2 regions of the Streptomyces sp. NPDC093065 genome follow, and region 1 is predicted to be linked to the other one. Evidence: riboswitches for the same ligand, from Rfam matches in the RefSeq annotation. Region 1 holds a riboswitch; the other holds the start of a gene.
What was found. Region 1 has a riboswitch for thiamine pyrophosphate ahead of ACIQFU_RS19045 (thiamine ABC transporter substrate binding subunit). Riboswitches for the same ligand answer to the same signal wherever they lie in the genome.

Region 1 (3,278 bases):
GGACGACGATGACGGCCAGGACCCCGGCGAGCAGCGTGCACTGCCCGGCTCCGCGCGGCCGGCGCGCGGTCGTGGCCGCGTCCACGAGCCGCAGGGCCGTCTCGCGCCGCCGCACCGTCCAGGCGTGTACGGCGAGGACGGCGGCGACGGCGGCGAACTGGATCAGCGTCAGCACGGCGGCCGTGGACAGGTCGAAGACCTGGGAGGTCTGGCGGTAGATCTCCACCTCCAGGGTGGAGAAGGTGGGCCCGCCGAGGATCTGGACGACGCCGAAGGAGGTGAAGGTGAACAGGAAGACCATCAGCGCGGCGGCGGCCACGGCGGGCGCCAGCGCGGGCAGCGTCACCTGCCGCCAGGCCCGCAGCCGCGAGGCGCCGAGCATCCGAGCGGCCTCCTCCTGCCGCGGGTCGAGCTGCGCCCAGAGGCCGCCGACGGTGCGGACGACCACGGCGTAGTTGAAGAAGACGTGCGCGAGCAGGATCGCCCACACCGTGGTGTCCAGGCGCAGGCCCCACAGCTCGTCCAGCAGCCCGCCGCGCCCGACCAGGGCCAGGAACGCCGTGCCGACGACGACCGTCGGCAGCACGAACGGGACGGTCACCACGGCCCGCAGCACCTGCTTGCCGGGGAAGTCGAAGCGGGCGAAGACGTACGCGCCGGGCAGCGCGATCAGCAGCGTGAGCGCGGTGGACGCCAGCGCCTGCCAGGTGGTGAACCACAGGACGTGCCGCACGTCGGACTGCGCGAGCACGTCCCCGATCCGGCCGAGCTGCCAGACCCCGTCGATCTCGAGGCCGCGCGCGACGATGGCGGCGACGGGGTAGGCGAAGAACACCGCGAAGAACGCGACGGGCACGGCCATGAGGCCGAGCCGCACCGCGCTCCCGCGCGCGCTCCGCGTCCGCTTCACCGCCTGCTCGCCTGCTCGGCTCACTTCAGTACGAGCGAGGTCCACGACTTGACCCACTGGTCACGGTTGTCGGCGATCTTCGCGGGGGCCAGGGTCTCGGGGTCCTTGGCCTGCGGCCCGAACTTCGTGAACGCCTCGGGAATCTTCGCGCCCTCCCGCACCGGGTAGACGAACATGTTCAGCGGCATGTCCTCCTGGAAGGTCCTGCCCAGCAGGAAGTCGAGGAGGGCCTTGCCGCCCTCGGGGTTCCTGGCGTTGCTGAGCAGGCCCGCGTACTCGACCTGCCGGAAGCAGGTGCCGTCGGCGACGCCGGTCGGCGCGGTCTTCGGCTGCGGGTCGGCGTAGATGACCTCGGCGGGCGGGGAGGAGGCGTAGGAGACGACGAGCGGGCGGTCGCCTCCCGCCTTCTTGCCGCCGGACGAGCCGGAGAACTCCTCGTTGTACGCCTGCTCCCAGCTGTCGACGACCTTGACGCCGTTCGCCTTGAGCTTCTTCCAGTAGCCCTCCCAGCCCCCGTCGCCGTACTTGGCGGCAGTGCCGAGCAGGAAGCCGAGACCCGGCGAGGAGCTGCCCGCGTTCTCGGTGACGAGGAGATTCTCGTACTCGGGTTTGGCGAGGTCGTCGTAGGACTTGGGCGGGGTCAGCCCGTGCTTGTCGAAGTACGCCTTGTCGTAGTTGACGCAGATGTCGCCGGTGTCGACGGGCGTGACCCGGTGCTTGTCCTGGTCGGCCCGGTACTCGGGCAGGACCTGGTCGGCGCCCTTCGCCTCGTACGGCTGGAACAGGCCGTTGTCGAGGGCGCGGGAGAGCAGGGTGTTGTCGACGCCGAAGAAGACGTCGCCCTGCGGGTTGTCCTTGGTGAGGACGGCCTTGTTGACGGCCTGCCCGGCGTCGCCGTCCTCCAGGACCTTGACCTTGTAGCCCGACTCCTTCTCGAAGGCCGCGATGACGTCCTTGGACGCGGCCCACGAGTCGTGGCTGACGAGGGTCACGGTCTTGGAGCCGCCGGAGCCGCTGCCCCCGCCGGCGTCGTCGGACGACGATCCGCAGGCGGCCAGCGTGCCGACCATGCCGAGCCCGAGGGCCAGGACACTGACCTTCTTGGTGATGCTCACTGAATTCCTCCTGGGTGACCAGGAGAAGACGCGGCCCTGCCCGGAACCCCTGGCGAGGGTCCCGGGCAGGGCGCAACAGCTCGAGTGGTGACCGATCTCCCTACCCAGAATGACCTGGGCCAGGTTCGGAGGGTCTGCGGCCGGTGCCGCACTCTCAGCGCTGTGGCGCTCCCCTGTCGGAATATGAAGATGTGATGGCTATGACGATGTACTTCCGGTACTGCCGCCGGCCAGGTTACCGCTCGCTCGCGGCGAGCTGACCACACGCCCCGTCGATCTCCTGCCCACGGGTGTCCCGGATCGTCACCGGCACACCGTGCGCCGCGATCGCCTCGACGAACGCCTTCTCGTCCTCGGGCCGGGACGCGGTCCACTTGGAGCCGGGGGTGGGGTTGAGCGGGATCAGGTTGACGTGCACGGGCCTGCCCTTGAGCAGCCGCCCGAGACGGTCACCGCGCCAGGCCTGGTCGTTGATGTCGCGGATCAGGGCGTACTCGATGGACAGCCGGCGCCCGGACTTCGCCGCGTACTCGAACCCGGCGTCCAGCACCTCGCGCACCTTCCACCGCGTGTTGACGGGGACGAGGGTGTCGCGCAGCTCGTCGTCGGGGGCGTGCAGGGAGATGGCGAGGCGGCACTTGAAGCCCTCGCCGGTGAAGCGGTGGATCGCCGGGACGAGGCCGACCGTGGAGACGGTGATGCCGCGCTGGGAGAGCCCGAGACCGTCCGGCTCGGGGTCGGTGAGGCGGCGGATGGAGCCGACGACGCGGTTGTAGTTGGCGAGGGGCTCGCCCATGCCCATGAACACGATGTTGCTGAGCCGCGCGGGGCCTCCCGGGACCTCGCCGTCCCTGAGCGCCCGCATGCCGTCCACGATCTGGTGCACGATCTCGGCGGTCGACAGGTTCCGGTCCAGGCCGGCCTGGCCGGTGGCGCAGAACGGGCAGTTCATGCCGCAGCCGGCCTGGGAGCTGATGCACATGGTCACCCGGTCCGGGTAGCGCATGAGCACGGACTCGACCAGCGTCCCGTCGAACAGCTTCCACAGGGTTTTGCGGGTGGTCCCCTGGTCGGTCGACAGGTGCCGCACGACCGTCATCAGCTCGGGCAGCAGCGCCTCCCGCAGCTCCTGGCGCGAGCCGGCGGGGATGTCGGTCCACTGCTCGGGGTCGTGCGCGTACCGGGCGAAGTAGTGCTGCGAGAGCTGCTTCGCGCGAAACGGCTTCTCACCGATCGCGGCGACAGCTTCCTTG
Region 2 (3,278 bases), on a different contig from region 1:
AGGTCGGCGAGACACGGTGTTCTGCACTCCAGGCCAGGCGGAAGGCCAACCAGAGAGTGCAGACCACCGCTAGGTGAGAGTCAGTCTGCGAGCGGCAGGTACACCCGGTTCCCGCTCTCGGCGAACTCCTTCGACTTCTGGAGCATCCCCGCAGCGACCTCGTCAGCCGTCGCCCCCGCAGCCGCCGTGCCGCCGAACTGCTCTGTGATGCTTTGACTAATCTTCATGGAGCAGAACTTGGGCCCGCACATGGAGCAGAAGTGGGCCGTCTTGGCGGGCTCGGCCGGCAGCGTCTCGTCGTGGAACTCCCGTGCCGTGTCCGGGTCGAGGGCCAGGTTGAACTGGTCCTCCCACCGAAACTCGAACCGGGCGTCCGACAGCGCGTCGTCCCACTCCTGCGCACCTGGGTGACCCTTGGCGAGGTCGGCGGCATGGGCGGCGATCTTGTAGGTGATGACGCCGGTCTTGACGTCGTCACGGTTGGGCAGCCCCAGGTGTTCCTTGGGCGTGACGTAGCAGAGCATGGCCGTGCCCCACCAGGCGATCATCGCGGCACCGATGCCGGAGGTGATGTGGTCGTACGCCGGCGCGACGTCCGTCGTCAGCGGGCCGAGGGTATAGAACGGAGCTTCATCGCAGATCTCCTGCTGAAGGTCGATGTTCTCCTTGATCTTGTGCATCGGAACGTGTCCCGGGCCTTCGATCATGGTCTGTACGTTGCAACGCTTGGCGATCCGGTTGAGTTCCCCGAGAGTGCGCAACTCGGCGAACTGCGCCTCGTCGTTGGCGTCCGCGATCGATCCGGGCCGCAGGCCGTCGCCGAGGGAGTACGTGACGTCGTAGGCGGCGAGGATCTCGCAGAGTTCCTCGAAGTTCTCGTACAGGAACGACTCCCTGTGGTGCGCCAGGCACCACGCCGCCATGATCGAGCCGCCGCGCGAGACGATGCCGGTCTTGCGGTTCGCGGTCAGCGGGACGTACGGAAGGCGCACTCCCGCGTGGACCGTCATGTAGTCCACGCCCTGCTCGGCCTGTTCGATCACGGTGTCCTTGTAAATCTCCCAGCTCAGCTCCTCGGCCCGGCCGTCGACCTTCTCCAGGGCCTGGTAGAGCGGCACGGTTCCGATGGGAACGGGAGAGTTGCGCAGGACCCACTCGCGCGTGGTGTGGATGTTGCGGCCGGTGGAAAGGTCCATGACCGTGTCGGCGCCCCACCGGGTCGCCCAGGTCATCTTCTCCACCTCCTCCTCGATGGAGGACGTCACCGCCGAGTTACCGATGTTGGCGTTGACCTTCACCAGGAACCGCTTGCCGATGATCATCGGCTCGATCTCGGGATGGTTGACGTTGGCGGGCAGTACGGCACGTCCCGCGGCGATCTCCTCGCGGACCACTTCCGGTGAGACGTTCTCCCGGACGGCCACGTACTCCATCTCCGGGGTGATCTCGCCCCGTCGCGCGTACGCGAGCTGCGTCACCGCGACCCCGTTCCGGCTCCGGCGCGGCTGGCGCGGGCGGCCTGGGAAGACGGCGTCCAGGTTGCGCAGGCCGCCGCGCGGCGAGGTGTGCTTGACTCCGTCGTCCTCGGGACGGACGGGACGGCCCGCGTACTCCTCGGTGTCGCCGCGGGCGATGATCCAGTTCTCCCGCAGCGGGGCCAGTCCCCTGCGGACATCGGTGTCGACGAGTGGATCGGTGTACGGGCCCGAGGTGTCGTACAGCGTGACCGACTGCCCGTTGGTGAGGTGCACCTGACGGACCGGCACCCGCAGATCGGGGCGCGAGCCCTCGACGTACGCCTTGTGCCAGCCGATGGACTTCCCGGCCTCCGCGCTCTCGGTGTTCGCGTTCTCGGTGTCCGCGGTGTCCGCCTGGGCGGAGTTCTGCGTGGAGGCAGGCGTGCGTGCGTCCTTGATGGTCATGAGACCTACTCCCTACGCCGGCATTACCCGGTAACAGGTTCGGCGGTCGACGCAGCGGCTTCCGTCCGACGGTGTTTCGTGGGATACGTCACTCGACTTCGGTGACGTTTCCCGTGAAACATCGCTGGGACGGAGGTCAGCGCCCTCTCAGCCCGGTGCTCCGAGCTCCCGCGTGTACAAAGGTGCCTCCACGCTAGCGCCCATTCGGGCGCGGTGAACAGAGGGCCCCCCTCGTTCTTGCGATGATCGGGCGGTGACCACACCGCAGCACCCCTCCTTTCCGCCGCGCCGCCCCCGCCGCGGACCGAACGCCGCAGAGGGCGACGGTCGTACCACCGGCCATGTCCCCGTCGTCACTCACGGCGCGAGCGACGGCAGACCTGAGGCCGATCACGGACACGCTGCGGGCCAGGGCCCCGGTCCGGGGGACGGACACGGGGCAGGCCACGGGCACGGAGCGGGGAGTGGGGGACACGACGCCGGCGGCGGACACGGATCGGGAGGCGGACACGGGCACGGGCACTCGCACAGTCACGGGCCCGCGGCACCCGTCTCCCGGCACCTGCGCAAGGTCATCGCGGCGATCCTGATCCCCTTCGCCGCGGCCGTGGTGATCGGGCTCGCGGTGCTGTGGCCGGGCGGTGCGCCGCCCCACGAGCGCACCGGCGTCGGCTTCGACCGGCAGACACAGCAGGCCACCGTCACCAAGGTGGTCGAACTGAGCTGCCAGTCGGTCAACGGCTCGGGCGCCACCCCCACCGGCGACACGTCCACCGCCGAGGGTTCCTCCGCGGTGCAGCAGGCGACGGGCGAGTGCAAGCGGGCCACCGTCCGCGTCGACACCGGCGACGACAAGGGCCGTACGTTCGACGAGATCGTCCAGCCGGACCAGTCACGGCAGTTGCACGAGGGGCAGAAGGTGGTGGTCGCCTACGAGCCCTCCGCGCCCAAGGACCTGCAGTACTCGGTGACCGACATCAACCGCCGGCTCCCCTTGGCGCTGCTCGCCGGCATCTTCGCCCTCGCCGTCGTGGTCGTCGGACGACTGCGCGGCCTGATGGCGCTGGTCTCGCTGGCCATCAGCTTCCTGCTGCTGAACTTCTTCATCCTGCCCGCGATCCTGCAGGGCTCGAACCCCCTGGTCGTGGTGGTGGTCGGATCCAGCGCCATCATGCTGATCGCCCTGTATCTGTGTCATGGACTGTCGGCCCGGACCTCCGTGGCAGTGCTCGGCACCCTGATCTCGTTGCTGCTGATCGGCGTGCTGGGATCGCTGTTCATCGGCTGGGCCGCACTCACCGGCAACACGGACGACAACACGGGTCTCATCCACGGCCTGTACCCGTCCATCGACAT

Region 2: another riboswitch for thiamine pyrophosphate. It lies ahead of thiC (phosphomethylpyrimidine synthase ThiC); the one in region 1 lies ahead of ACIQFU_RS19045 (thiamine ABC transporter substrate binding subunit).

What each region holds. Positions count from the first base shown of each region.
Region 1 is NZ_JBIVPJ010000010.1:60,604-63,881, forward strand. Features, by position in the region: gene ACIQFU_RS19040 (ABC transporter permease) at 1-955, opposite strand, end outside; gene ACIQFU_RS19045 (thiamine ABC transporter substrate binding subunit) at 931-2,025, opposite strand; TPP riboswitch at 2,105-2,210, opposite strand; gene rlmN (23S rRNA (adenine(2503)-C(2))-methyltransferase RlmN) at 2,261-3,278, opposite strand, start outside.
Region 2 is NZ_JBIVPJ010000032.1:18,302-21,579, reverse strand. Features, by position in the region: gene thiC (phosphomethylpyrimidine synthase ThiC) at 81-1,922, opposite strand; TPP riboswitch at 1,915-2,104, opposite strand; gene ACIQFU_RS35495 (YibE/F family protein) at 2,176-3,278, shown strand, end outside.